One region of the Pseudomonas sp. BIC9C genome, then DNA from elsewhere that is predicted to be linked to it. Evidence: predicted binding sites of a transcription regulator. Region 1 holds the regulator's gene; each other region holds the start of a gene.
What was found. Region 1 encodes sigma-54, which starts transcription at its own class of promoters, with help from an activator protein. Its sites were predicted from a motif close to ANTGGCATNNANNTTGCTNT; they were not measured.
Positions count from the first base shown of each region.

Region 2: the regulator sigma-54 is predicted to act here: its motif matches at 5,593-5,612, upstream of flgB (flagellar basal body rod protein FlgB).
Region 3: the regulator sigma-54 is predicted to act here: its motif matches at 2,489-2,508, upstream of RS887_RS01675 (CmpA/NrtA family ABC transporter substrate-binding protein).

Region 1 is NZ_JAWDGM010000002.1:875,827-885,777, reverse strand. It holds gene RS887_RS13950 (ATP-binding cassette domain-containing protein) at 1-220, opposite strand, end outside; gene RS887_RS13945 (KpsF/GutQ family sugar-phosphate isomerase) at 497-1,471, shown strand; gene RS887_RS13940 (KdsC family phosphatase) at 1,471-1,995, shown strand; gene lptC (LPS export ABC transporter periplasmic protein LptC) at 2,003-2,575, shown strand; gene lptA (lipopolysaccharide transport periplasmic protein LptA) at 2,562-3,107, shown strand; gene lptB (LPS export ABC transporter ATP-binding protein) at 3,107-3,832, shown strand; gene RS887_RS13920 (RNA polymerase factor sigma-54) at 4,017-5,510, shown strand; gene hpf (ribosome hibernation-promoting factor, HPF/YfiA family) at 5,585-5,893, shown strand; gene ptsN (PTS IIA-like nitrogen regulatory protein PtsN) at 5,906-6,370, shown strand; gene rapZ (RNase adapter RapZ) at 6,373-7,230, shown strand; gene RS887_RS13900 (HPr family phosphocarrier protein) at 7,246-7,518, shown strand; partial or broken gene RS887_RS13895 (ZIP family metal transporter) at 7,542-7,805, opposite strand; gene pmbA (metalloprotease PmbA) at 7,960-9,306, opposite strand; gene yjgA (ribosome biogenesis factor YjgA) at 9,415-9,939, shown strand.
Region 2 is NZ_JAWDGM010000001.1:977,918-987,868, forward strand. It holds gene RS887_RS04645 (transposase) at 1-803, shown strand, start outside; gene RS887_RS04650 (OprD family porin) at 1,159-2,418, shown strand; gene flgE (flagellar hook protein FlgE) at 2,596-3,927, opposite strand; gene flgD (flagellar hook assembly protein FlgD) at 3,958-4,680, opposite strand; gene flgC (flagellar basal body rod protein FlgC) at 4,696-5,139, opposite strand; gene flgB (flagellar basal body rod protein FlgB) at 5,143-5,550, opposite strand; gene cheR (protein-glutamate O-methyltransferase CheR) at 5,916-6,743, opposite strand; gene RS887_RS04680 (chemotaxis protein CheV) at 6,789-7,721, opposite strand; gene flgA (flagellar basal body P-ring formation chaperone FlgA) at 7,805-8,563, shown strand; gene flgM (flagellar biosynthesis anti-sigma factor FlgM) at 8,731-9,057, shown strand; gene RS887_RS04695 (flagellar protein FlgN) at 9,106-9,573, shown strand; gene RS887_RS04700 (flagellar brake protein) at 9,667-9,951, shown strand, end outside.
Region 3 is NZ_JAWDGM010000001.1:349,359-359,309, reverse strand. It holds gene RS887_RS01685 (nitrate/nitrite transporter) at 1-241, opposite strand, end outside; gene RS887_RS01680 (ANTAR domain-containing response regulator) at 570-1,145, opposite strand; gene RS887_RS01675 (CmpA/NrtA family ABC transporter substrate-binding protein) at 1,161-2,372, opposite strand; gene RS887_RS01670 (quinone-dependent dihydroorotate dehydrogenase) at 2,601-3,620, shown strand; gene rmf (ribosome modulation factor) at 3,886-4,101, opposite strand; gene rlmKL (bifunctional 23S rRNA (guanine(2069)-N(7))-methyltransferase RlmK/23S rRNA (guanine(2445)-N(2))-methyltransferase RlmL) at 4,632-6,902, shown strand; gene RS887_RS01655 (diguanylate cyclase) at 7,108-9,507, shown strand; partial or broken gene dacB (D-alanyl-D-alanine carboxypeptidase/D-alanyl-D-alanine-endopeptidase) at 9,633-9,951, opposite strand, start outside.

The DNA of each region.
Region 1 (9,951 bases):
TGGGCAGATTCTGACCGTTGACCCAGACTTCGCCCTTGGTGGGCCGCAGCTGGGCGCCCATCAGGCGCAAAAGCGTGGTCTTGCCACACCCGGAAGGCCCCATGATGCCGGTGACCTTGCCGCGCGGGATACGGATATCGACATTATTGAAAATGCTGCGCGCACCGCGCTTGAAGGACAGTCCCTTCAGCTCGACCGCGTAGGCGTTATCGGCACTCATCTAAACTCCTTGCGATGCAGCCTCTCACTCGGACGCCTGGCTTTCTCACGAAAGCACATACCTCCCGGGCAGGCCGAACTGGCGGCGAACTATATCACTGCAAAGGGTACGCGCCCAAGGCCAAAGCCGAGCCAAGTTCAACCCCATGACCGCTTGAAAGCCCCATTTAGAAGGTTTCCGGTGACCGGAAATAACAATGCGCGACGAACTTGCGTGAGGGATTCAATCATAACCGCTATAATCGCCGCCTTTTCATCAGGCTATACGATTTCTGACATGAGCCAATCCAGCGACCTGATTCAATCAGCACAACGCACCATCCGCCTCGAAGTAGAAGCCGTGCAAGGCCTGCTACCCCAGATCGACGCAGATTTCGTACGCGCTTGCGAGATGATTCTGGCCAGCAAAGGCCGCGTGGTCGTGGTCGGCATGGGCAAGTCGGGGCACATTGGCAACAAGATCGCCGCGACCCTGGCCAGCACCGGCACCACGGCTTTTTTTGTGCACCCGGCTGAAGCCAGCCATGGTGACATGGGCATGATTACCCGCGACGACATCATACTGGCGCTCTCGAATTCCGGCTCCACCAATGAAATCGTTACCCTGCTGCCACTGATCAAGCGCCTGGGCATTCAGATGATCAGCGTGACCGGCAACCCTGACTCGCCGCTGGCCAAGGCCGCCGAAGTCAACCTGAATGTTCACGTCGAACACGAAGCCTGCCCGTTGAACCTGGCACCCACTTCGTCGACCACCGCCGCCCTGGTCATGGGCGATGCCCTGGCAGTCGCGCTGCTGGAAGCCCGCGGATTTACCGCCGAAGACTTCGCCTTTTCCCATCCTGGCGGCGCCCTGGGCCGACGCCTGTTGCTGAAAGTGGAGAATGTCATGCACGCAGGCCAGGAACTGCCGCAGGTCCAGCGCGGCACCCTGCTCAAGGATGCCCTGATGGAAATGACCCGCAAGGGCCTGGGCATGACCGTCATTCTGGAATCCGACGGCAAACTGGCCGGGATCTTCACCGACGGTGATTTGCGCCGCACACTGGACCGCAGCATCGATATCCACAGCGCTATCATCGACCAGGTCATGACGGCCCATGGCAAGACCGCACGCACCGAGATGCTCGCCGCCGAAGCACTGAAAATCATGGAAGACCATAAAATCAACGCACTGGTCGTGGTCGACCGAGAAGACCGCCCGGTCGGCGCCTTGAACATGCACGACTTGCTGCGTGCAGGAGTAATGTAATGAGTGCGGACCTGTTGCAACGTGGCAAACAGATCAAACTGGCGGTGTTCGATGTCGATGGCGTGCTCACCGATGGACGCCTGTACTTCCTCGAAGACGGCAGCGAATTCAAGACGTTCAACACACTCGATGGCCAGGGCATCAAGATGCTGATGGCCGCCGGCGTGCAAACCGCTATCATCAGTGGTCGCAAGACCCCGGTGGTCGAGCGACGAGCGAAGAACCTCGGCATCCCGCATCTCTATCAGGGGCGCGAAGACAAACTGGTGGTACTCGACGAGCTACTGGCCCAACTGAACCTGAGCTATGAACAGGTGGCCTACCTTGGCGACGACCTGCCGGACCTGCCGGTGATTCGCCGTGTCGGCCTGGGCATGGCGGTGGCCAATGCGGCCAGTTTCGTGCGTGAACACGCTCACGGCATCACCCTCGCCCGTGGCGGCGAAGGTGCCGCTCGCGAATTCTGCGAATTGATCCTGCGCGCCCAGGACCGCCTCGATGCGGCCAATGCGGCGTACCTGTGAGCCCACTATGCTGAGCAAAAAGTTTCGCAACACCCTATTGTTCAGTTGCATCGCGGCGATATTCGCCGCGGCTGGCTACTGGAACATCAGCCCGGAACGCTTCCTCGACAAGCCGGTAACGCCGATCGATGAAAGCGCGATCGACTATTACGCCATCAACGCCCACAGCGTGCAGTACCTGCCCGACGGCAAGCTGCAATATGATCTGGTATCCGACAAGGTCGAGCATCTGAAAGCGACCGAGGTGACATTGCTGACCAACCCCGACCTGAATGTGTTCCGCGGCACTGAATACCCTTGGCACGTCCAGAGTCTGCAGGGCGAGGTCAACCCTGACGGCACACAGGTCGAACTGATCGATGACGTGCGCATCACGCGCTTCGATGAGAAAAACCGTAAAACCCTGATCACCAGCACCCGCATGACTGTGTTCCCGCAGCAGCAATATGCGCAGACCGAGCAAGACGTTAGAATCGACGGCGCTGGCGGTGTATCGACTGGCAAGGGAATGAAAGCGTATTTGAAAGAAAGCAGGATACACCTGCTATCGAACGTAAGAGGACAGTATGAGGCTCGTTAAAACCCTCCCGATTTTGCTCAGTCTGGGCGCAGCACTGGGAAGCGTGAGCGCCTGGGCTCTGCCGGAAGATCAACAGCAGCCTATCCGCATTCAGGCCGACGATGCCCAACTGGACGACAAGCAAGGTATTGCTACCTATAAGGGTGACGTGATCATCACCCAAGGCTCGATGAAGGTGACAGGCAACACTGTGACCATCACCCGCACCCCGACTGGCGACATCGACGTAGTGACCTCGGTGGGCAACCTGGCGTACTTCGAGCAGTTGCAAACGGCTGGCGATACCAAGCCCGTTCAGGGCTGGGGCGTGACGATCCAGTATCACGCCGCGCAAAACCGCGTCGTACTGATCGACAAGGCCAAAGTTGTCGACAAGGACAACAACGTCACCCAAGGCGAAAAAATCGTCTACGACACAGTCAAGAAGCTCGCCAGCGCCGGTCGCGCCACGGGCAGCAAGGTCACCGAGGCACGCCCGCGTATCGACATGGTGATCCAGCCGAAGAAGAAAAACGAAGAGAAAACCCAGTAATGGCAACTCTGAAAGCTCAGCATCTGGCCAAGGCCTATAAAAGCCGCCAGGTCGTGCGCGATGTCAGCCTGTCGATCGACAGCGGACAGATCGTAGGCCTGCTCGGCCCCAATGGCGCCGGCAAGACGACGTGCTTCTACATGATTGTCGGCCTGGTCCAGGCCGATCAGGGTCGCGTCCTGATCGACGACCTGGACGTCAGCCACCAGCCCATGCACGGTCGCGCCAAAGCCGGTATCGGCTATCTGCCGCAAGAAGCGTCGATCTTCCGCAAACTGTCGGTGGCCGACAACATCATGGCCATCCTCGAGACCCGCAAGGAACTCGACAAGGCCGGCCGTCGCAAGGAGCTGGAAAGCCTGCTGCAGGAATTCCACATCAGCCACATCCGCGACAACCTCGGCATGAGCCTGTCCGGTGGTGAGCGCCGTCGCGTGGAAATCGCCCGCGCCCTGGCCACCAACCCGAAATTCATCCTCCTCGACGAACCCTTTGCCGGCGTGGACCCGATTTCGGTCGGGGACATCAAGCAGATCATCTACCACCTCAAGGCCAAGGGCATTGGCGTGCTGATCACGGACCACAACGTTCGTGAAACCCTGGATATCTGTGAAACCGCCTATATCGTCAATGACGGCCAACTGATTGCCGAAGGTGACGCAGAGACCATCCTGGCCAACAACCTGGTCAAGGAAGTGTACCTGGGCCATGAGTTCCGCCTGTAAAGGCAGAGGTATCTGGCAGGTCGTCCGAGCGCTTGTCCCGATAAAAAATCAACACTTTTTTATTGTTACAGCGCTCTAGGCAAACGCTACGGTTTCGGGCATATAATTTGCTTATGTTTGGCGCTCCGGCGCCCCGTAGTGGATGGCGCATGTGCGCCGGCGAATAAGGTGTTAAGCCCCAGCCATGAAACCATCGCTAGTCTTGAGAATGGGCCAGCAGCTGACGATGACACCGCAGCTGCAACAGGCCATCCGCCTGCTCCAATTGTCGACCCTGGACCTGCAACAGGAAATCCAGGAGGCCCTGGAGTCCAATCCGATGCTCGAACGCCAGGAAGAAGGCGACGACTTCGACAATTCCGACCCCTTGGCCGACAACGCCGAACAAAAGCCCAACACTGACATCCAGGAACCCTCCTACCAGGAAAGCGCCCCGACGGTTGATAACCTCGATGAAGGCGACTGGAACGAGCGCATCCCCAACGATCTCCCCGTCGACACCGCGTGGGAAGACGTTTACCAGACCAGCGCCAGCAGCCTGCCCAGCAACGATGACGACGAGTGGGACTTCACCACCCGCACCTCGGCCGGCGAAAGCCTGCAAAGCCACTTGCTGTGGCAACTGAACCTGGCTCCGATGTCCGACACCGATCGCCTGATCGCCGTGACCCTGATCGATTGCATCAACAATCAGGGCTATCTGGACGAAACCCTCGAGGAGATCCTCGAAGCCTTCGATCCGGAGTTGGACATCGAACTGGACGAAATCGAAGCCGTCCTGCACCGCATCCAGCAATTCGAGCCCGCCGGCATCGGCGCCCGCAACCTGGGCGAATGCCTGCTGCTGCAATTGCGCCAGTTGCCAGCCAAGACCCCTTGGCTGGCCGAGGCCAAGCGCCTGGTCACCGATTACATCGACCTGCTTGGCAGCCGCGACTACAGCCAGCTGATGCGCCGCATGAAGCTCAAGGAAGACGAGCTGCGCCAGGTCATCGAACTGGTCCAGAGCCTCAACCCGCGCCCAGGCTCGCAGATCGAGTCCACCGAAGCCGAGTACGTCGTTCCTGACGTTATCGTGCGCAAGGACAACGAACGCTGGCTGGTGGAGCTGAACCAGGAGTCGGTGCCACGGCTGCGGGTCAACGCCCAGTACGCCGGTTTCGTACGCCGCGCCGACACCAGCGCCGATAACACGTTCATGCGCAATCAGTTGCAGGAGGCCCGCTGGTTCATCAAGAGCCTGCAAAGCCGCAACGAAACCCTGATGAAAGTAGCCACCCAGATCGTCGAGCATCAGCGCGGCTTCCTGGAGTATGGCGACGAAGCCATGAAGCCGCTGGTCCTGCATGACATCGCCGAAGCGGTCGGCATGCATGAATCGACGATTTCACGGGTAACCACTCAGAAGTTCATGCATACCCCCCGGGGCATTTATGAACTGAAATACTTTTTCTCAAGTCACGTAAGCACCTCCGAAGGCGGTGAATGCTCGTCCACGGCGATCCGGGCGATCATCAAAAAACTGGTTGCCGCGGAAAATCAGAAAAAGCCGTTGAGTGACAGCAAGATCGCTGGTTTACTGGAGGCACAAGGCATTCAGGTGGCCCGCCGCACCGTCGCCAAGTACCGCGAATCCCTCGGGATCGCGCCTTCGAGCGAACGCAAGCGGTTGATGTAGGGCCACGCCACAGCGTTCCAGTGGTAGATCATCTGGTCTACCGCTTTATGCACTGGCAACGAAGGAGAAGCTGTATGCAAGTCAACATCAGTGGACACCAACTGGAAGTGACCGAACCTCTCCGCTCCTACATCGGCGAAAAACTCGAACGATTGGAGCGACACTTCGACAAGATCACTAACGTGCAGGTCACGATGACCGTCGAAAAGTTGAAGCAGAAAATCGAAGCCACGCTGCATATTCCCGGGAATGAAGTGGTCGCAAACGCGGAGCATACCGATATGTACGCTGCGATCGATGCACTCACCGACAAGCTGGATAAACAACTCAAAAAGCATAAGGAAAAGACCCAGAGCCTCCTTCAGGGCGCAACCGGTCGTTAACACTCCCAACCCATGATCCGACTTGAAAGTATCCTGACCCCCGGCCGTTCCCTGGTGAACGTGCCGGGTGGCAGTAAAAAGAAAGCCCTCGAACAAATTGCCAATCTGATCGCCCGCGAAGTGCCGGCTCTGGAGATGCAAGATGTCTTCGAGGCGCTGATTGCCCGTGAAAAACTCGGCTCCACCGGTTTTGGCAACGGCATCGCCATTCCACATTGCCGTCTCAAGGGCTGTGTTTCGCCCATCAGTGCATTGATGCACCTGGATGCCCCTATCGATTTCGACGCCATCGACGGCGCGCCGGTTGACCTGCTGTTCGTATTGCTGGTCCCGGAAGCCGCTACCGATGCGCACCTTGAGCTGCTGCGACAGATCGCCAGCATGCTCGATCGCAAGGACGTGCGCGACAAACTGCGCAGCGCTCCGAGCAATGAAGCCCTGTATCAGGTTGTCCTGGACGAGCAAAACGGTCAGTAATCATGCGCTTGATCATCGTCAGTGGCCGCTCCGGCTCAGGTAAAAGCACCGCCCTCGACGTCCTTGAGGACAACGGGTACTACTGCATCGACAACCTGCCTGCCGGCCTGCTGCCGGAACTGGCAGAACGAGCGCTGATTCATACCGAGTTGATGCAGCCGCTGGTCGCCGTTTCCATTGACGCCCGCAACCTGCCCAGCCACCTGTCACGCTTCCCCGACCTGCTCGAAGAAGTCCGCAGCCGCCACATCCAGTGCGATGTCCTGTACCTGGACGCCGACGAAGAAACACTGCTCAAGCGCTTCTCGGAAACCCGCCGGCGCCACCCCCTGACCAACGCCAACCGCTCGCTGGCCGAAGCCATCAGCGTCGAGAGCGTCCTGCTCGGGCCGATTGCCGACCTCGCCGATCTCAAGATCAACACTACCAGCCTGAACCTGTATCAACTGCGCGATGCCATCAAACTACGCCTGTTGAATCAACCGGAACCCGGCACTGCGTTCCTGGTGGAATCCTTCGGGTTCAAACGCGGCATGCCGGTGGACGCCGACCTGGTGTTCGATGTGCGTTGCCTGCCAAACCCTTACTGGAAACCGGAATTGCGCGAGCAGTCCGGGCTCGATCAACCGGTTGCCGAATATCTGGCGGCACAGCCGGATGTCGAAGAGATGTTCCAGGACATTTCCACATACTTGCTAAAGTGGCTGCCTCGTTTTGCCGCCAGCAACCGCGCCTACGTCACCATTGCCATTGGCTGCACTGGTGGACATCACCGCTCCGTCTACCTGACCGAGCGTCTGGGGCAGACGCTGCAAAAATCCCTGAAGAACGTCCAGGTTCGCCACCGCGACCTCAGCTAAAGGATTCACATCGCGATGCCTGCTCTGGAAATCATGATCATCAACAAGCTGGGCCTGCATGCCCGAGCTTCTGCAAAATTCGTTGGAGTGGCGGGTCAGTTCCCGTGTCAGATCCGCGCCGGTCGTACACCAGAGTCCATGGTCGATGGCAAAAGCATCATGGCGATGATGATGCTGGCCGCCGGCAAAGGCACCACGATCCACTTGAGCACGGAAGGCGAGCAGGAACAGGAAGCGCTGGATGCGCTAGTGGCCTTGATCAACAACTTCTTCGACGAAGGCGAATAAAGAGATCGCAGCCTGCGATCTTTTCAGGCCAGCGCCGTATCCATCACCATCATCAAGCAGAATCCTGCCAGCAAACCTAGGCTGGCAAGCTTGTCATGACCATTACGGCGCGATTCGGGTATGACTTCGTGGGTCACCACCAGCAACATCGCCCCCGCCGCCAGCGCCAACCCCAATGGCAGCAGCCGCTCGGCCAGGCTCACCCGCCAGGCGCACAACAGCGCGAACACCGGCTCGACCAACCCTGATTCGGCTCCGATCAGGAACGCCTTGACCCTCCTCCTCCCTTCAAGCCCTACCATACAAGAGAGCCTGCCCGCGAAAGCGAAGTGTCAGACGACGCCGAAAGCGAGGACGCATTCGCGAGCAGGCAGGGGACAACCCCAATAAAAAAGGCGCGCCACCCATTGGGTGGCGCGCCTTTTTGTATCACAGGGAGACTTAGCTACCCGCCACCGTCATCCGCTCGATCAGCACCGAACCGGTGCGGATGTTGCTGCGAAGTTCGAGATCATTACCGACCGCGACGATCTGTTTGAACATGTCGCGCATGTTGCCGGCGATGGTCACTTCCTGGACCGCGAACTGGATTTCGCCGTTCTCGACCCAGTAACCCGCCGCGCCCCGGGAATAATCGCCGGTGACCATGTTCAGCCCCTGGCCCATCAACTCGGTGACCAACAGCCCGCGTCCCATGCGCCGCAGCAACGCCGCCTGGTCTTCATCGCCATGGGTGACGAACAGGTTGTGCACGCCGCCGGCGTTGGCCGTGCTCGGCATGCCGAGCTTGCGACCGGAGTAGGTGCCGAGGATGTAGGACACCAACTCGCCTTTTTCGACGAACGGTTTGGCATAGGTTGCAAGGCCATCGCCATCGAACGCAGCACTCCCCAATGCCCGCATCAGGTGCGGACGCTCGTCGATGGTCAGCCACTCGGGAAACAGCTTCTGACCGAGAGTGCCCTCAAGGAACGAAGACTTGCGATAAAGGCTGCCGCCGGAAATCGCCGACAGGAAACTGCCGAACAGGCCCCCGGCCAACTCTGCGGAAAACAGCACCGGCACCTCACAAGTCGGCACCGGACGCGCCCCCAGACGGCTTGCCGCCCGTTGCGCAGCGCGCTGGCCGATGCTGACCGGGTCGGCGAGCAGATCGCCCTGGCGGTTCACGTCGTACCAGTAATCGCGCTGCATCTGGCCGTCCGCTTCGGCGATCATCACGCAGCTCAGGCTGTGGCGAGTCGATGCGTAACCGCCGATAAACCCATGGCTGTTGCCGTAGACGCGGCAGCCCTGATGGGTGCTGAGGGTAGTGCCGTCGGCGTTCCTGATACGGCTGTCGGCGGCGAACGCCGCAGCTTCGCAGGCCAGGGCCTGTTCGATGGCTTGTTCCGGAGTAATGTCCCACTGGTGGAACAGATCGAAATCCTGAATGTCCCGCGCCATCAGCGCGGCATCCGCAAGGCCCGAAGCTTCATCTTCCGAAGTGTGCTTGGCGATGGCCAGTGCAGCGGCAACCGTTTCGCGAATCGCTTCCGGACCGCTGGCCGAAGTGCTGGCCGAGCCTTTGCGCTGGCCGACATACAAGGTGATGCCAAATCCCTGATCGCGGTTGAATTCGACCGTTTCGACTTCACGCTGGCGCACCGTAGTCGACAAACCCTGCTCAAGCGACACCGCCACTTCACAGGCACTGGCCCCCTGGCGCCTGGCTTCAGCGATGATCTGCTCGACTTGTTCCTGCAGTGCCGGCAACGCTTGTGGGCCGACGCTTTCAACTGCACTCATGCTGTTCTCCACTCAAATTCTGCTTTCGGTAACGGTCATCGAGCGACCGGGCCGGACAAGCGGCCCCCGACTGGTTATCATGGCGGCGTTTCTTAGCGGACTGCCACCATGGTTGATTCTTACGACGACTCCCTCGATACGGGAGAAAAAAGCAAATCCCAGGTCAAACGCGAGCTGCATGCTCTGGTTGACCTTGGCGAGCGCCTTACAACACTCAAGCCTGACTTGCTGGCCAAACTGCCCTTGACCGACGGTTTGCGCCGGGCTCTGGCCGATGCGCCCAAGCACACTGCGAACATCGCGCGTAAACGGCACCTTCAGTTCATCGGCAAACTGATGCGCGATCAGGACACTGACGCCATTCTGGTTCTGCTCGATCAACTCGATGCCTCCACCCGTCAATACAACGAACGCTTCCATAACCTGGAACGCTGGCGCGATCGTCTGATCGGTGGCGACGATGCAACCCTGGAAAAATTCGTCACCGAATACCCGGACGCGGATCGCCAGCAATTGCGTTCCCTGATCCGTCAGGCCCAGCATGAGGTTGCGCAAAACAAGCCTCCTGCTTCCAGCCGTAAAATCTTCAAGTACATCCGTGAGCTGGACGAGACTCAACGCGGTCTGCGTTGAATCCCTGATCGG
Region 2 (9,951 bases), on a different contig from region 1:
CGAGGACAGTGGCCATCGCCATTGAGTCGACCAATATCTATCACCTGGAGTTCGCCGATCTGGCCTACGAGGCCGGCTGCGTGATTTACATGGTGGGTGGCTATGAGCTGAGCCATTACCGCAAAGGGGTGAATGTCCGCGCCAAAACCGACGCGCTGGATGCCAGGCTGCTCGCTCGCTACCTGAAGAACGAAGGTGACGATCTTCATCCCTGGACCCCGCCATCACCGCTGTACCGTCAGCTCTTGAGCCTTTTTCGCCGCCGGGCGGCTCTGGTTCAGGCACGAGTGGGCCTGGTGCAAAGCTGGGCGAATGAACCGCTGTTGAAGACCGCTTTCGCCGAGCAAGTGAAATCCATGCAACAGCTTGAGGCGCTGGTCGAAAAGACGATTAAGGATTATCTGAAAGAAGCCGGTTTGCTCGGTCAGTTGAAGCGCTGTCTGAAAGTTGAAGGCATCGGATTTTTGACCGGAGCCCGCTTGATCGCAGCATTCCAGCGAGGCGATTTCAGAAACGCAGATGCCTTCATCGCCTTTCTGGGAATGGATTTGCGGGTGGCGAAGTCAGGACAAAAAGACGGTCGCCGAAGCTTGACCAAACGAGGTGATCCGGAAGCTCGCCGACTTCTGCACAACGCAGCCATGTCGGCCAGTCGTACACCAGCCTGGAAAGATTTTTACGCGGCACAAAGAGCTCGAGGGTTCAGCACCACTCAGGCACTGGTGATACTGGCTCGCAAACTTGCTCGGGTCGTATTCGCCTTGCTCAAGGGGCAAAGCGAATACCAGCCAAAAGTCGGTTGAGGGCTTCCCCTCAACCATAGAATCTCCCACATTTAACCGGGTTCTTTCAGAAAGAAACGCGGTCGAATGTGGGAGCGGGCTTGCTCGCGAAGAGGCCGGCCAACACACCACAAAACCCGAATAAATGTTGCGTTCGATAATCGCCCAAAACCTGCTTTCACCGATTGAACCATCTAGTACATTCCATTCACCATCCGACCCACAAAACCAATAACAACAGGTTCGACACCATGCCCCCGCGCCCCGCCCTCTCCGGCTGATCCGCTTCGTTTGTGCTGATTTCCGATGTTCGTCTGCAACCCCGGGTTGCGGCATCACCCCGCTTCATCCCCAAGAATTAGAGAGACCCGAGTCCATGACGCCTTCCACCGCGCAATATTTCGTTCCCGGCCTGATCGCCGCCGCCCTGGCCAGTGCCGCCCTGCCCGCCTGCGCCGAAGAGCCGGGTTTTGTCGAAGGCGCCAAGGTCAACCTGAACCTGCGCAACTTCTATATCAACCGCAACTTCACCAACCCGACCAAGGCCCAGGGCAAGGCTGAAGAATGGACGCAGAGTTTCATCCTCGACGCCAAGTCCGGGTTCACCCAGGGCACCATCGGGTTCGGCATGGATGTGCTCGGTTTGTATTCGGTGAAACTCGACGGCGGCAAAGGCACCGGTGGTACGCAACTGCTGCCGCTGGACCACGACGGCCGCCCGGCGGACAACTTCGGCCGCACCAACGTGGCGTTCAAGGCGAAGCTGTCGCAGACCGAAGTCAAGGTTGGCGAGTGGATGCCCGTGTTGCCGATCCTGCGCTCGGACGACGGTCGCTCGTTGCCGCAAACTTTTCGTGGCGGCCAGATCACCTCAAAGGAAATCAATGGCCTGACGCTCTACGGCGGCCAGTTCCGCCAGAACAGCCCACGCGATGACAGCAGCATGAGCGACATGTCGATGACCGGCAAAGCCGCGTTCACCTCCGACCGTTTCAACTTTCAGGGCGGTGAATACCTGTTCAACGACAAACGTACCCAGATCGGTCTGTGGAACGCCGAGCTCAAGGACATCTACAGCCAGCAGTTCATCAATCTGATCCACAGCCAACCGCTTGGCGACTGGACCCTGGGCGCCAACCTCGGTTTCTTCTACGGCAAGGATGACGGCAGCGCCCGGGCCGGCGAGTTGGACAACAAAACCCTGTATGGCTTGTTTTCGGCCAAGTACGGCGGCAACACGTTCTACGTCGGCCTGCAGAAACTCACCGGTGATAACGCCTGGATGCGGGTCAACGGCACCAGCGGCGGCACACTGGCCAACGACAGCTACAACTCCAGCTACGACAATGCTCGGGAAAAGTCCTGGCAAGTGCGCCACGACTACAACTTTGTCGCCCTCGGCGTACCGGGCCTGACCCTGATGAACCGCTACATCAGTGGCGATAACGTGCACACCGGCAGCATCACCGATGGCAAGGAATGGGGGCGTGAATCGGAACTGGGCTACACCGTGCAGAGCGGTGCGCTGAAAGACCTGAACGTGAAATGGCGCAACTCGACCATGCGTCGCGACTACAGCAACAACGAGTTCGATGAGAACCGCCTGATCATCAGCTACCCGATCAGCCTGCTGTAAAGTTCACTACCGTTATCGCGAGCCTTCTACAGAAAAGCACCGGACACAAAAATGCATGGCCAGCCTGGCCGAGAAGTCCTGCAGGTTTACGCTTGCAGGGCTTTTCGGTCAGGCTGGCCATCTCATTAAACCCCTCTCTCGAGGGGCTCTTTGTGAAGCAGCATCAACCAACACGCATCAAGTCATCTGAATGATGGTCTGCATGATGGTGCTCTGGGTGGAGATGGTCTTGGCGTTCGCCTGATAGTTGCTCTGCGCCTTGATCAGGTCGACCAGTTCGTTGGTCAGGTTGACGTTGGACTCTTCCAAGGAGTTGGAAACGATCGAACCCAGGGTGCCGGTTTCCGGTGCATCGTAGCCCGGGATGCCCGATGCGTAGGTTTCTTTCCAGCTGGTGCCGCCTACCGGCTGCAGGCCTTGCTCGTTGGTGAAGCTGGCCAGGGAAATCTGGCCGATCGGCTTGGTCTGGTTGTTGCTGAAGTTGGCCAGCAGCACTCCGCTGCCGTCGATGGTCAGGTTGGTGATCTGGCCAGTGGCGTAACCGTTCTGTGCCGGAATCGAACGCGCGGTGTCGGCGTTGAACTGCGTGGTGTTGGCCATGGCGATGGTCAAACCTGCCGGGTCGGCTGCGGCGCCGTTGGCTGTCCAGACGCCATTGGTCACGGAGCCCGGAGTCCAGTTGGTGATCTTCAGGTCACTGCTGATCACCGAAGTCGGTGGCGTGGTTGGCGGCGTCACGGGGGTGCTGACCGAAGTCAGTTTACCGGTGGAATCGAAGGACATGGTCGAAGCAACCGGAGCGGTAACCTTAGGATCACTGCCATCCGGGTTGCGGCCATCGATCAGTGTGTAGGTGTCCCACGTATTCGCGCCAGTCTTGACCATGTATTGATCCATGGTGTGCTGGTTACCCTGAGTATCGAAGATCGGGGTACTGAACGACTTGGTAAAGGTCTCGGTCTTGGACGGGTCGAACTTGTTGGCCGCAACCGTCTGGTCGATCACCGCCGAGGTGGAGTTCAGGTTGATCGTCGACGACACGGTGCTGGTGGACTTCGGCGCCAGGTTGGAGGTATCGATCCGCAGGTCGGTCAGCACCCCGTTGACGATCTTGCCGTTGGAATCCACACCGTAACCTTGCAGGCGGGCAGTGCCGTCGCTGTTGGTGACGTAGCCTTCCTTGTCGGTCTTGAACGTACCGGCACGGGTGTAGGTCAGGGAGCCGTTATTGCTCAGGACAAAAAAGCCATTGCCCTGGATACCCATGTCGAGCACGTTGCCAGTGTTGCTCACGTCACCCTGGCCGAACTGCTGGGAAACGTTGGCCAGGCGCACGCCGTTGCCGACGGTCTTGCTGCCGGTGCCCAGGCGGGTCGCCGAGTACACGTCTTCGAATTCTGCACGAGACGATTTGAAACCGGTGGTCGCGACGTTGGCGATGTTGTTGCCGGTCACGTCCAGTTGTTTGTTGGCTGCATAGAGACCGCTAAGGCCGATATTGAAAGACATCATCACTCCTTTGTGCCGTGTTAGTCGGCTCTACATACCAATGGTTTGTACTTTGGACAGGGCAACGCTGCCCAGCCCGGCCAGATTGAGCATCAACTCACCGCCGGTCTGGCTGATGGTCACGCTGTTGACGGTCGCGGGCAGGTTGGTGATCAACGCAACGGACTTGCCATCGATCGTGGTCGTGGCGCCAAAGGTGTAGGTGCCCGCAGGTACCGTCTCACCCGCATCGTTCTTGCCGTCCCAGATGAAGCTGGCGTTGCCGGCCTTCTGCGAGCCGAGGTCGATAGTACGCACGGTCTTGCCGCTGGCATCGGTGATCTTCAGGGTGGCGGACGCCACCGAAGACGGAACCACTACCGTACCGCTGAGGCTCTTGGTGGTATCGACCACGGCCTTGTCGCCCGGTGCGATGACCGAACGGCCCACCAGCGACGATGCCTGCAGTGCCTGGGACGAGTTGTAGTTGCTGGCCAGGCCGCTCACGGTGTCGTTGAGCGTGGTGATGCCTTCCAGGCTACTGAACTGCGCCAGCTGGGCCACGAACGCGCCATTGTCCTGGGGCTCCAGCGGGTTCTGGTTTTTCAGCTGGGTCACCAGCAACTGCAGGAACGCATCCTTGCCCAGGGCCTTGTTGCCCGTGGCACTGCCGGTTGCCGACGCGAGGCCGTCAGTCGTGGTGTTGGTCTTGATCGAGGAGTTGGCCAGGATGTCGTTGAGGCTCAAACCACTGGTGGAATCGGTAACACTCATCTGAGTCGCCCCTTATCACTGACCGAGGGTCAGGACCTTCTGCATCATGGTCTTGGCGGTGTTCATCATTTCGGCGTTGGTCTGAAACGAACGGCTCGCGGAAATCATGTCGGCCATTTCTTCAACCACGTTGACGTTCGGGTAGTAGACGTAGCCCTTGGCATCAGCCGCCGGATGGTTCGGCTCGTAGCGCGCCTCGAGGTTGCTCTGGTCTTCGACCACCCCCAGTACCTGCACGCCCTGACCGGCGGCGTCCTGGCTCTGGAACAGCGAGTCGCTGCCGCCGCTCTGGCCGCCCTGGAACATGGTGGCGAACACCGGGTGGCGCGCGCGGTAGGTCTGGTCGATGCTCGACGAGACGGTCTCGGCGTTGGCAATGTTCGAAGCGACGGTGTTCAAACGCGTGGTCTGCGCACTCATGCCGCTACCGGCAATGTTGAAAACACTGGATAGAGACATGGCTTACTCTCCGCGCAGGGCTGATACCAGCCCTTTGAATTTGCTGTTGAGCAGGGTGAAGCTGGCCTGGAAGCCGATCGCGTTTTCCGCGTAGTTCGACTGCTCCAGCTGAGCATCCACGGTGTTCTGGTCGATCGACGGTTGCATCGGCGTGCGATACAGCAACGACTCGTCGCCATTGCCCAGACCTTCAGCTTCGATATGACGGCTGTTGGTCATGTTCAAGGCGAAGGTGCCGTTTTTGGTTTTCTCGTTCTGCTCGGCGAGCACTTTCGAGAAATCCAGATCCCGAGCCTTGTAGTTCGGGGTGTCGGCGTTGGCGATGTTGTTGGCCAGGACTTCGGCACGCTGGGCGCGGAAGCCCAGGGCTTGTTCGTGGATACCGAGCGCTTTATCGAAGCTGATGCTCATGTCGGGAAACCTTCGGGTGACCTGATTTTACGTAGGATCAACTTAGCAAGCCCCATGCCAATTCAAAAAAGCCCGGAAACCGGGGCTTTGCCGGCCATGGCAATGCGGCAATGCCAGAAAAGCGGCAACGGGTTTCCGCCGGATGCCGCTTTTCTGCCGCTTCCTCCATTCGCAGAACACCATCTGACCCTGTGGGAGCGGGCTTGCCCGCGAAGGCGTCGTATCAGCCGATATCAACTTTTCTGGTCCACCGCTTTCGCGGGCAAGCCCGCTCCCACAGGGGGTGGCGGTGCCCGCAGAAAATCATCAGGCATAAAAAAACGGGAGCCCATGAGGACTCCCGTTTTCGATGACACCAGCAAAAATCACTTCGCCTGGTAAATGATCCCCGGGCTGCACTGGACCATCTGGTAATGATCCGGCAAACCGTTCAGTGCTTCGGAAGCACCGAGGAACAGGTACCCCCCCGGCTTCAACGTACTGTGGATGCGCAACAGGATGTCCTTCTTCACCTCGGCGGAGAAGTAGATCAACACGTTGCGGCAGAACACGATGTCGAACTTGCCCAGGCTCACGTAGCTGTCCAGCAGGTTGAAGGAACGGAACTCCACCCGGCTCTTGATCGGCGCCTTGATCGCCCAGCGCCCCGGCCCTTTCGGGTCGAAATAACGCTGCAGGCGCTCTGGCGACAGACCACGGCCGATGGCCAGGCTGTCGTACTCGCCAGTCTTGCAGTTGGTCAGCATGGTGCCGGACAGGTCGGTGGCAACAATCTGCACGCCCATCCTTAACTGACCCATGTTGACCCGCTCGAACTCGTCGATGGACATCGACAGCGAATACGGTTCCTGGCCTGAGGAGCACGCCGCCGACCAGATGCGCAGGCGCTGGCCAGGACTGGCCTTGATCGCTTCGGGCAGTACCTTGTTCTTCAAGACTTCAAACGGGTAGGTGTCACGAAACCACAGGGTTTCGTTGGTGGTCATGGCGTCTACCACCTGCTCGCGCAAACCGCTGCGCGGCTGGGTCTGCATGCGCTGAACCAGCTCACCCAAAGACTTGATGCCTTGCTGTTCCATCAGTTTGTTGAGACGGCTGGAGACCAGGTACTGCTTGTTTTCACCGAGCAAAATGCCACAGGCTTTTTCCAGGAACACCCGGAACTGTTCGAAATCCAAATTACCCGTAGACAATGATGCCGCCTCTTAAATCGTGTTGACTGCCAGGGGCGCAGGCCCCTAGCTGATATCTGCTGCCTTGATCCGGTCGACTACCCGGGATGCCAGGTCATCAGGACGGAATTTGGCCAGGAAGTCATCGGCACCGACCTTCTTGACCATCGCCTGATTGAAAACCCCCGACAACGAAGTATGCAGGATGATATGAAGCTTTTGCATGCGCGGGTCGTTGCGGATTGCCGCCGTCAGGGTGTACCCGTCCATCTCCGGCATCTCGATGTCGGAGATCATCATCAGGAACTCTTCTTCCGGTTTCTTGCCCTCATCGACCAGTTTGCGCAGGTAGTCCAGCGCTTGCCGACCGTCGTTCAACGCCACCACTTCGACACCGACCGTTTGCAGGCAACGGGTGACCTGCTTGCGTGCCACCGACGAGTCGTCGACCGTCAGCACTCGCAACGAAAGCGCCTTGTGCTGGGTTTCGACATCCACCACGCCGACGGAAATCGCTTCCGGCGTCGGCGCCACTTCCGCCAGCACTTTCTCGACGTCGATGATTTCGACCAACTGATTGTCGACCCGCGTCACTGCCGTCAGGTAGTGATCGCGTCCGGTGCCCTTGGGTGGCGGATGGATCTCCTCCCAGTTCATGTTGACAATGCGTTCCACCGAGCGGACCAGGAAACCCTGGGTCTTGGTGTTGTACTCCGTGATGATCACGAAGGGATTGTTCTTGTCCTTCAAAGCACCGGAGCCGGTCGCCATCGCCAGATCAAGGATCGGTATGGTCGCCCCCCGGATGTTCGCCACACCGCACACGACAGGACTGGATTTGGGCATCAGTGTCAGTTGGGGGCATTGCAGCACCTCCCGAACCTTGAACACATTGATCCCGTACAGCTGCTGACCGTCGAGACGGAACAACAACAGCTCCAGGCGATTCTGCCCCACCAGTTGCGTGCGCTGGTTTACCGAATCCATTACACCAGCCATGCCCAGACTCCTACACCAACGCCAAGTGTTGTTGCGACGCGCCTTCATCACTAAACGGCACGGCGCTTGCTTTTTTAATCGTTATGAACACAGAACCGACATTTTTTCGACGCCTGACCACACCCTGCCGCAAATGGCTCGGCGTGCTGGCGGCTGTTTGCCTGTTCAACGCTGGCAGCCCTGCCCTTGCTGACGCGGTTACCTTGCCTGACATGCTTATCGGCGTCACTCAGGGCTTTCTTGAATTCACCGTAGAAGACTATCTCGCCACCAGTCAAACGGAAGGTCGCTACGAGATCCAGGTCAACCCGCTCGATCCGCGCATGCACATGCCGATGTGCGACAAGGAATTGACAGCAACCCTTGAGAGCCCCAAGCCGCTGGGACGGGTCACGGTCAAGGTCCGCTGCGAGGGCGCGGCCCCCTGGACCGTCTTCGTGCCCGCTCAAGTCCGGCTGTTTCGCGATGTCGTGACCACCGCCCGACCACTGCGCCGCGCCGCCATTGTCGAGCCTGGGGATGTGGTCCTGCGCGAGCGCGATATCAGCCTGATCAGCCAGGGCTACCTGACCTCCCTTGATCAAGCGGTCGGGCAGCGACTGACCCGACCAACGGTCGCCGACCAGGTGATTACCCTGGTGCACATCGAACAGGCCGAGGTCATCCGCAAGGGTGATCAGGTAGTGATTACCGCCCGCAGCGGTACGCTCAGCGTGCGCATGCCGGGCGAAGCCCTGTCAAACGGCAGCCTGAGCGAACAGATCCGGGTGAAAAACCTCAACTCCCAGCGAGTCATCAAGGCGCAGGTCATGGCGCCGGGGCAGGTGGAAGTGTCCATGTAAGGCTCTCGGTTCACCGGAATGTGGCGCTTGCCGCGGCTGTTCCCTAGACTGTGCTCCATGCAGGGCAAGCGCTGACGCGCGCGAGGTTCATTGATAAATGGACCTAAAGTTTTCCAGGGAATGGCCGAAACCATGGCAAGCGTCCAAATTCCCAGAGGTTTTTTATCATGGTCATCGATTTCAGCCGTTTGAACAGCTCCTCGTCCCTTACGGGCAGTACACGTACCAGCGCCAGCAAGGAAAGCGCCGAAGCCGGCAAATCCGCGCCGCTGGAGTCCGCGGCCGAACAGGCCGGTACCGTCAAAAGCGGGGAATCGGTACACCTCAGCGAAGAGGCTCAACAGTTGCAGAAGGTCACTGACAAGCTGCGCGATCAGCCTGCCGTCGACAAAGCCCGCGTGGCCGAGTTGAAAGCAGCGATTGCCGATGGCAGCTATAAGGTCGACAGCAACCGTGTAGCCAGCAAACTGCTCAACTTCGAAGCCCAGCGCTAGGCCACCGCCGGCGCCAGGCTTTTGGACGCTTAAAACCCAAGGCCAGCCATGCACGACACTCATTTACTGCAACTGATCACCGACGACTTTGCTCCAGCGCAACACTTGCTGGAATTACTGCAGACCGAATCCCTCGCATTGCATGGCCGCGACATGCCATTGCTCGAGGACATCCTGGCGCAGAAACAGGCATTGGTCGTCTTGCTCGAACAGCATGGCCGCAAGCGCAGTGAAGTTCTCGCCAGCCTCAACCTGCCGACCAACCGTGCCGGTCTTGAGCAATTGGCCAGTCAGTCGAGCATTGGCGACCAGTTGCTGGCGCAAAGTGACGTGTTGACCGATCTCCTGGCCCAGTGCCAGGCCATCAACGCCAACAACGGTCAGTCGATCCTCACTCAGCAGGCCGCTACGGCCACCCAGCTGAAAATCCTCACCGGCGGTGAAACCCCGGCGCTTTACGATGCCAGCGGTACATTCTCCAAGCTTGCCAAGCCACGCCCGCTCAGTCAGGCTTAGCCCGCTCGATGAGCCCGCTCTATCCAAGACGCGAAAGATGCTGGCAAAATGCTGGCTAGCCGTAGTCAAATTTTGTCTGGAGATTGATTAACCGTGTCCAATGCCTTATCCGTGGATGATGCTCCGCAGCCACCCAAGGTGCTCTCCACGCCCTTGGAAATCTCCGGCAACCTGCGCCAGCTGCTCGAAAGCCATGACCCGCTGATCATCACGTTCCACGAGCGCAGCCAGCGCTTCCAGAGCTATCTGGTGGATCTTGACCGTGACAGCAACATGATCGCCCTGGACGAAATGATCCCCCGCGATGGCGAGCGCTACCTGCTGGCGGGCGAACCGTTCAAGGTCGAAGGCTTCCACGAAGGCGTGCGCATTGCCTGG
Region 3 (9,951 bases), on a different contig from region 1:
GGCCGGCAGTTTTGGGCGACAGACGATCAGCCAGCATCCCCATGACAAAACGCAAGACCGCCCCGGCCAGAATGGGTGTGGCCACCACCAGCCCGCGTTGCTGCGTTGTCAGGTGCAGGTCGGCGGCGATCTGTACCGCCAAGGGGCCGAGCAGATACCAGACCATGAAGCTCAGGTCGAAATAGAGGAAGGCTGCGAACAATGTGGGTGTATGGCCAGATTTCCAGAAGCTTGAATTCATCGCGCACCTCAGCTGTGAAGAGTCTCGGAAGGAGTCATGAGCTTGCAGGTGGGGCGCCGTTACGGCCGCACCACCGGCCCCGTGCTGTGGGGCCAAAACGAAAAAACGCCGCGACCCGATTCGCCAGGGGCAAATGAGGTGCGCGACGTCTTTGTCGTAGGTGGGGCAACCGCCGTTGGTTACCTGTGGTGATTACTTAGCGAGATTTGTGCCAACACTCGAAACCGAGTTGCAGCCATTCGCGAGCAAGCCCGCTCCCACATTTGATCGCGGTCGAATGTGGGAGCGGGCTTGCTCGCGAAGGCGATAGATCATTCACCACTGGGCTTCAGCCGAGCAATTCGCTCATGGCAATGATCTGCTCCGCCACTTGAATCAGCTTCTGCTGTCGGCTCATCGCCTGGCGGCGCATCAGGGTGTAGGCCTCTTCCTCGTTGCAACTCTTCATTTTCATCAGCAGCCCTTTGGCCAGTTCGATGCGCTTGCGCTCAGCCAATTGCTGGTCGCGGGCATGCAACTGGGCACGCAGGGCCTGGTCGCTTTCGAAGCGCGCCATGGCCACATCGAGAATCGGCTGCAGGCGTTGTGCGTGAATGCCTTCGACGATGTAGGCACTGACCCCGGACTTGATCGCCTGTCGCATCACCTCGGGGTCGTGCTCGTCGGTGAACATCACAATCGGTCGGGGCTGGTCGCGAGTCACCAGCACCACTTGTTCCATGACATCGCGCCCCGGTGACTCGGTATCGATCAGGATTACATCCGGACGCACCGTTTCGACGCGTTCGGGCAAGTCGATGGTCAGGCCGGATTCATCAATCACTTCGAAACCGGCCTCGGTCAGGGCGGCCTTCAGGCGTCCGACTTTTTTGGCAGTGTCGTTGATCAGCAGGATACGCAGCATGTTCGTGGTCTCCTGTCAGTGGCTGGCGGATCGGTGCGAGCTGTCGCTCATGGCGTGCAGTTTGAAGCTGCGGGCATAACCGGCCGGGTCCGAACCGTCCCAGATTTTGCCGTCGATCAACTGACTGCTACGCATTTCCTCGGCCGACGAAGCGACGCCGACGGCACTGGCGGCCTGACGGTAGAGGTCCAGTTGCTGGACCTGCCGGGCCACCGCGAGATAGTCGGGGTCATCGCGCAACAAACCCCAGCGGCGGAACTGGGTCATGAACCACATGCCGTCGGACAGGTACGGCAGGTTGACCTCGCCATCCCCGTGCAAGCGCAGCGCGTGCGGGTCTTGCCAGCGATGGCCAAGGCCGTCGGCGTAATCACCCAGCAGGCGCGGTTCGATGCAGTCCAGTGGTGCGTCAAGGTACTGCGCGGCACTGAGCAATTGTGCGGTACTGCGGCGATTCTCGGTGCTTTCTTCGATGAAACGGCTGGCTTCCAGGACCGCCATCACCAATGCCCGCGCGGTATTGGGGTATTGCTCGACGAATGCGCGGGTGCAGCCGAGGACTTTTTCCGGATGATCGGGCCAGAGGGTCTGGGTCGTGGCCAGGGTGAAGCCCAGGTCCTGTTGCACGGCGCTGGCAGACCAGGGTTCGCCGACGCAGAATCCGTCGATACGCCCGGCTCGCAGGTGCGCGACCATTTGCGGTGGCGGCACCACTACGCTGTCGACATCCAGCAGCGGGTGAATGCCCTGGCTGGCGAGCCAGTAATACAGCCACATGGCATGGGTGCCGGTTGGAAACGTCTGGGCGAAGGTGAGTTTTGAGCGAGTTTGGTGCACGTGCCGATCCAGTGCTTCAGGACTGGTCACTCCCAGCGCCTGCAAGCCGCGGGACAGATTGATGCTCTGGCCGTTCTGATTCAGGCCCATCAGCACGGCCATGTCGGTCGCGGCCACGCCACCGATGCCCAGGTGAACGGCGTAGACCAGGCCGTAGAGACTATGGGCAGCATCGAGTTCGCCGCTGACCAGTTTGTCCCGCAGGTTGGCCCAGGACGATTGGCGCTTGAGGTTCAGGGTCAAGCCATGGGGCTGGGCGAAGCCCTGGGTGGCGGCGACAACCACCGAGGCGCAGTCGCTCAGGGCCATGAAGCCGAGATTGATTTCGGTTTTCTCCGGGGCATCGCTGCCATTGACCCAGGCCAGAGGGCCGGCTGACGGTTCGTTCATCGCGTGATCACCTTGCAAAAAAAACGTCGTCCCGAGTGCTTGCATGAGCAGGCCGGGGACGACGCCATTGTCTTTGCACACATTCCGTCGTTGGCATGGGTGCTGGTGCCTTAAGTGGTGCAAGGCATATGCCATTAACCGTTGATTTGCTCACGCGCCTCGCTTGCCACCCCGTTGCCCGGCTATAATCGCCGCCTCAATTCGCCGCCAATCGAGTCAAATCCGCCCATGTACACCCTGGCCCGTCAGCTGTTGTTCAAACTCTCCCCGGAAACCTCCCACGATCTGTCCCTGGACCTGATCGGCGCGGGCGGACGTCTTGGGCTCAACGGCTTGCTGTGCAAGGCCCCGGCGAAGACGCCGGTGAATGTCATGGGCCTGGACTTCCCGAATCCGGTGGGGCTGGCCGCCGGCCTGGACAAGAACGGCGCGGCCATCGATGGTTTCGCCCAACTGGGTTTCGGTTTTGTCGAAATCGGCACCATCACGCCGCGTCCGCAGCCGGGTAACCCGAAGCCACGCCTGTTCCGCCTGCCGGAAGCCGAGGCGATCATCAATCGCATGGGCTTCAACAACCTCGGCGTCGATCACCTGCTGGCCCGTGTGGCGGCGGCCAAGTACAAGGGCGTGCTGGGCATCAACATCGGCAAGAACTTCGATACGCCGGTCGAGCGTGCCGTGGACGACTACCTGATCTGCCTGGACAAGGTTTACGCCCACGCCAGCTATGTGACGGTCAACGTCAGTTCGCCAAACACGCCGGGCCTGCGCAGCCTGCAATTCGGTGACTCGCTCAAGCAGTTGCTGGCTGATCTGGCCGAGCGCCGTGCGGAGCTGGCCCTGCGTCATGGCAAGCATGTACCGCTGGCGATCAAGATCGCGCCGGACATGAGCGACGAAGAAACCGCGCAGGTTGCGCAAGCGCTGATCGAAACCGGAATGGATGCCGTCATCGCCACCAACACCACCCTGAGCCGCGTAGGCGTCGAAGGCATGGAGCATGGCGACGAGGCCGGTGGTCTGTCTGGCGCCCCGGTTCGCGACAAGAGCACCCACACCGTGAAAGTGCTGGCATCGGAGCTGGGTGGTCGCCTGCCGATCATCGCTGCCGGTGGCATTACCGAAGGCAAGCACGCCGCGGAGAAAATCACCGCTGGCGCGAGCCTGGTGCAGATCTATTCGGGCTTCATCTACAAAGGCCCGGCGCTGATTCGTGAGTCGGTAGACGCCATCGCAGCCCTGCGCTGAGCCCTTGTAGGAGCGAGCTTGCTCCGGGCGGCGTTCCGACGATGGACTCGAGAACACCGCGTGTATCCAGAAAGCACGCGTTATCGTTGACGTCCATCGCGAGCGAGCTCGCTCCTACAGGGGGGATTGTTCTGGGCCAACGAGCAGGCATAAAAAAGGGCTCCTTAAAAGGAGCCCCTGGGCCGGAGCCCGCCGTCCGGATGGGACGTGCGTGGTTAATTCAGTACAAAATCAGATTGTCGTGTCGGAGTGTTGTGCCCTGTAATTAGCCGACGGCGTGAAGTTCGTTGAGTCTGTGGATTCCCGCAGTGCCGGTCATACCGTCCCAGTTGTCGCCGCGTCCTTCTCGCCAGCCGTTGATCCAGGCTTGACGTACCGACGGTAGAGTAAATGGGCAAAGCTCACGGGATTTGCCACCAACGCCATATTGATATCCGCGCAAAAACGCTCTTTCCAACGGATCACGCTTAAGTCTTCTCATAGGGTGTTGCCCTCACTTGTTGACTGTATGTATCGCGTCGACCTCAATCGAGGTCTGGCAGAAATGTCTGCCGTTGGCGGCTCGCTGCCGGCGTGGCGAGCCAAGGTGTTGGCGTCCGTTGTGGCGCCAACCTGTATTGAGTTCTAACCAATGCGTCACATCGAGGGAATGATCGTTTTGTCATAAGGACGTAACTATTAATGTGCTAAGGCCATAAGTAACAGCGTGTTTGTAGCGTATTTATTGGCCAAACCCCGGTATGATCGGCCCTGCGCTGGATGATGGGCTTAATCCTTTAGTGAGAATGGCTCCCGTTGCCGGGAAGCACTATTCGACGAAGGGTCGACTTATGACATTTTGTTGCATCAACTTTTTTATCTGCCCTTGCATCTAAGCTCATTTAACCCGGGCAGCAAGGGTGGAACGGCACACCTTCGTGCCACGCGGGCGCTCTTCGAGAAAAGCGCCTGATTGAAAACCGGACCGGCAATGCGTTGCCCGGTCACTCAGCTAAAGGTTCTGGAATTCCCATGTCCGATCGTTTCGAACTCTTCCTCACTTGCCCAAAAGGCCTTGAAGGCCTGCTCATCGAGGAAGCCGTCGGGCTTGGCCTTGAGGAAGCGCGGGAGCACACCTCTGCCGTGCGCGGCATGGCCACCATGGAAACCGCTTATCGCCTGTGCCTGTGGTCGCGCCTGGCCAACCGCGTGCTGCTGGTGCTCAAGCGTTTCCCGATGAAGGACGCCGAAGACCTGTACCACGGCGTGCTGGACATCGAGTGGGAAGACCACATGCTCAATGACGGCACCCTGGCCGTCGAATTCAGCGGCCATGGCTCGGGTATCGACAACACCCACTTCGGCGCGCTGAAGGTCAAGGACGCCATCGTCGACAAGTTGCGCACCCCGCAAGGCGACCGTCCGTCCATCGACAAGCTCAATCCGGACCTGCGCATCCACCTGCGCCTGGACCGCGGCGAAGCCATTCTGTCCCTCGACCTGTCTGGTCACAGCCTGCACCAGCGCGGTTATCGCCTGCAGCAAGGTGCGGCGCCGCTCAAGGAAAACCTCGCGGCCGCCATCCTGATCCGTTCCGGCTGGCCGCGTATCGCGGCCGAAGGCGGTGCACTGGCCGACCCGATGTGCGGTGTCGGCACCTTCCTGGTGGAAGCGGCGATGATCGCCGCCGACATCGCGCCGAACCTGCGTCGCGAGCAGTGGGGCTTCACCGCCTGGCTCGGTCACGTTCCGGCGCTGTGGAAAAAACTCCACGAAGAGGCGTCCGAGCGCGCAGCGGCCGGACTGGCCAAGCCACCGCTGTGGATTCGCGGCTACGAAGCCGATCCACGGCTGATTCAACCGGGCCGTAACAACGTCGAACGGGCCGGCCTGAGCGAGTGGATCAAGATCTATCAGGGTGAAGTCGCGACTTTCGAGCCGCGCCCGGACCAGAACCAGAAAGGCCTGGTGATCTGCAACCCTCCGTACGGCGAGCGTCTGGGCGACGAGGCGAGCCTGCTCTACCTCTACCAGAACCTCGGCGAGCGCCTGCGTCAGGCCTGCCTGAACTGGGAAGCGGCGGTATTCACCGGCGCGCCGGACCTGGGCAAGCGCATGGGCATCCGCAGCCACAAGCAGTATTCGTTCTGGAACGGCGCCTTGCCGTGCAAGCTGCTGCTGATCAAAGTGCTGCCGGACCAGTTCGTCACTGGCGAGCGCCGTACCCCGGAGCAACGCCAGGTCGAGCGTGAGCAAGCCGCCTATGATCAGGCGCCAAACGAGCCGCTGGAACGCAAGTTCAACAAGAACGGCAACCCGATCAAACCGACGCCGGCACCGGCTCCGGTGGTCGAGCAGCCGCGCCTGAGCGAAGGCGGGCAGATGTTCGCCAACCGCCTGCAAAAGAACCTCAAGGCCATGGGCAAATGGGTCAAGCGTGAAGACATCGACTGCTACCGCGTCTACGATGCCGACATGCCGGAATACTCCATGGCCATCGACCTGTATCACGATTGGGTCCATGTGCAGGAGTACGCCGCGCCGAAATCCATCGACCCGGAAAAAGCCTCGGCCCGCATGTTCGATGCCCTGGCTGCCATCCCGCAGGCGTTGAGCATCGACAAGAGCCGAGTAGTGGTCAAGCGCCGCGAGCGTCAGAGTGGCACCAAGCAGTACGAACGCCAGGCGGCGCAGGGCAAGTTTGTCGAGGTCAATGAAGGTGGCGTGAAGCTGCTGGTGAACCTCACCGACTACCTCGATACCGGTCTGTTCCTCGACCATCGGCCGATGCGCATGCGTATCCAGAAAGAGGCGGCCGGCAAACGCTTCCTCAATCTGTTCTGCTATACCGCAACGGCCAGTGTGCATGCGGCCAAGGGCGGCGCGCGCAGCACCACCAGTGTCGACTTGTCGAAAACCTATCTGGACTGGGCGCGTCGCAACCTGTCGCTGAACGGTTTTTCCGACAAGAACCGCCTGGAGCAGGGCGATGTGATGGCGTGGCTCGAAGCCAGTCGTGACGAGTACGACCTGATCTTCATCGACCCGCCGACGTTCTCCAACTCCAAGCGCATGGAAGGCGTGTTCGACGTGCAGCGCGACCAGGTGCAACTGATCGACCTGGCCATGGCGCGACTGGCGCCTGGTGGTGTGTTGTACTTCTCCAACAACTTCCGCAAGTTCGAACTGGAGGCCAATCTCGGCGAGCGTTATGCGGTCGAGGACATCACCGCCCAGACCATCGACCCGGATTTTGCCCGCAACGCCAAGATCCATCGCGCCTGGAAAATCACGGCTCGTTAAACAGCTGTGCTGATTCACTGTAGGAGCGAGCTCTGCTCGCGATGGACTCAAGAACACCGCGTGCATTCAGAAAGCACGTGTTTTCGTTATCGTCCATCGCGAGCAGGCTCGCTCCTACAGTACTAGTCAAATTAGTGGCTAATAGCTATAACTCAACTCATGGCCAAAGGGCTTTCCCGCACCTGGCGTTTTGAGTTTGCGTTTTATGTCGTTGCACGCCGTGCGCCCCAAGATCCTGGGTTTTCTCAGCGAAGATGTCTCGGCCTGGCTGGTCGCGCTGCTGGTGTTACTTGTCGGCGGGGTGCTCACGGGTTTGCTGGCGTGGTCGACGCTGAATCTGTTTCACCATCAATTGCGGCAACGCTTTCAACTGCTGGCCAGTGAGCGTTACAGCCGTATCGAAGAGCGTTTCGAAGATCAGGAGCAGCGCCTTGATGGCCTGCGCCGTTTTTTCGCCAATTCCAGTTTTGTTTCCCGTGCGGAATTCGACGGTTATACCCAGCCTTTGCTGCTGCGAACCCAAGCCTATTCCTATGCGGAACGGGTTACCGGCGAGCAGCGGGCGGCGTTCGAGCGCCGTGTGCGCGACGAAGGCTTGAGTAACTTCACCCTGCGCGAACTCGATGCCGACGGTCAGCTGAAACTGGCGGGCGAACGCAACGAGTACGTGGTGGTGCTTTATAGCCAGACCCAAAGCAAACTCGGGTCTCCCCTTGGTTACGACTTGCTGGCCCAGCCGCTGCGGCGCGCCACGCTCGATCGGGCCGATCAGCGTAGCGACATGGCGGTGTCGCAGCCGATGCATCTGGTGAGTATCGAGCCGGCTTATGCACGGGGGGTGTTGCTGGTCGCGCCGGTCACGCAGCGCAACAGTCAAGACCACAAGGCCACGAAGCCCTACGGTTATGTCATGGCAGTGATCAGCATGCGCCAGTTGCTGGCGGACGGGCTGCCGGAAGCGAGCCATGATTATCTATCGGTGCGCATCCTCGATTTGTCGACCGACGACCAGCACGAGGTGCTGTTCGAGTCGCCCAACCCGCCGGCGATCAGCGAGTTGTCCGCCACGCGCCTGTTGCGCATGGCCGACCATGACTATCAAGTTGATATCCAGCCCAGTGCAGCGTTCATCCAGGCCAATCATTCATCTGTGACCAGTGTGGTGGTGCTGGGTGGTTTGCTCAGCGTGTTGCTCAGTGCCTTGCTGTATGTGTTGGTCAGCCAGCGCCAGAGGGCGTTGAAGCTGGTCGAGCAACGCACCCAGGAGCTGCGCGATCGAGAACAAGAACTGCGCGGCACCCATGGTCAGTTGCGTGGCGTGCTGAATGCCGCCACCCAGGTTGCGATCATCGCCACTGACCTGCGCGGCGTCATCAGCACTTTCAACGCAGGTGCCGAGCAGATGCTTGGCTACGCCAGTGCCGATGTGGTCGGCCATATGACCCTGGAGAACCTGCACCTGCCTCGGGAACTGGCCGCTCGCTCGGTAGAGTTGAGTGCACGCTATGGCAAACCGGTGCCAGCCTGTCACGCGATGCTGGTCGAAGGCGACATGGAGGGCAGCCACGAGGCGCGGGAGTGGACGCTGGTGCGCGGCGATGGCAGCCATTTGATGGTCAACATGCTCGCGACTCCGGTGCTCGACGAGCAAGGCCTGTGGGTCGGGCACCTGGCGGTGTGCATCGATATCACCGAACGCAAACGGGTCCATGAAGCGCTCGCGGCGCGGGACCTGCTGTTGAAAAAACTCAGCGCCCACGTGCCCGGTGGCATCTACCAGTTCAAGATGGAGTTCGACGGGCGCTTCAGTGTGATCTACGCCAGCGACGGCATTCGCGAGATCTACGAGCTGGAACCCGACGTGCTGCTGCTCAATGCCGAGTCGATCTTCACCCGGATTCACCCGCAGGACACCACCCGTGTCCGCGCCTCGATCCGCGCCTCGGCCGACACGCTCAGCCCGTGGCGCGAAGAATACCGCGTGCAACTGCCGCAACGTGGATTGCGTTGGGTTCGCGGCGAAGCCACTCCGGAGGAACTGCCCGGTGGTGGTGTGCTGTGGCACGGCTACGTCTCGGACATTTCCGATATGAAGCGGGTGGAAGAAGAGTTGCGCGCGTTGTCGGTCACCGACTCGCTGACCGGTATCCACAACCGGCGTTATTTCCAGGAGCGTCTGACCACCGAAATGGCCAGGGTAGAGCGCGGCGGTGGGGATTTGTCGGTGATCATGCTCGATATCGACCATTTCAAGCGCATCAATGACCTGCATGGCCATGCCATCGGTGATCGGGTGTTGCAGGCAGTGTGCCAACGGATCGGCCACCGGCTGCGTCGCACCGATGTGTTCTGCCGCTTGGGCGGTGAGGAGTTCATGGTGCTGTGCCCGGATATCAATGGCGAACATGCCTATGTATTGGCCCAGCAATTGTGGCAAGGCTTGCGCAGTTCACCCATTGAAGGTGTGGGTACGGTCACGGCCAGTTTCGGGATTGCCAGCTGGCGGGTCGGGGAGGGCGCCGATGCCTTGCTATTGCGCGCGGATTCGGGGGTTTATGCGGCTAAACAGGCAGGAAGGGATCGTGTGGAAGAGGAAATGAACTGACCCAGGCTGTACGCAGTTAATGTGGGAGCGGGCTTGCTCGCGAAGACGGCGGCACATCCAACATCGATGTGACTGACAAATCGCCTTCGCGAGCAAGCCCGCTCCCACAAGGGTTATGTGGTGCTTTACAGAACCGAAGCCGTCTGCGGCATTTTCGGTTGACGGTACAGGTCGAGCAGCACCTGATCCAGCACCGAAGAGGCGCCGAACGGGGCCTTGTCGTTGAGGATCGCCACCACCGCCCAGGTGTTGCCGTTGACGTCGCGACTGAACCCGGCAATCGCCCGCACGGTGTTCAGGGTGCCGGTCTTGACGTGGGCTTCGCCGCGCATCGCCGTGGTCTTGAGGCGCTTGCGCATGGTGCCGTCGGTGCCGGCAATCGGCATCGAGCTGATGTATTCGGCGGCATACGGGCTGTGCCACGCCGCTTCGAGCATCGAAGCC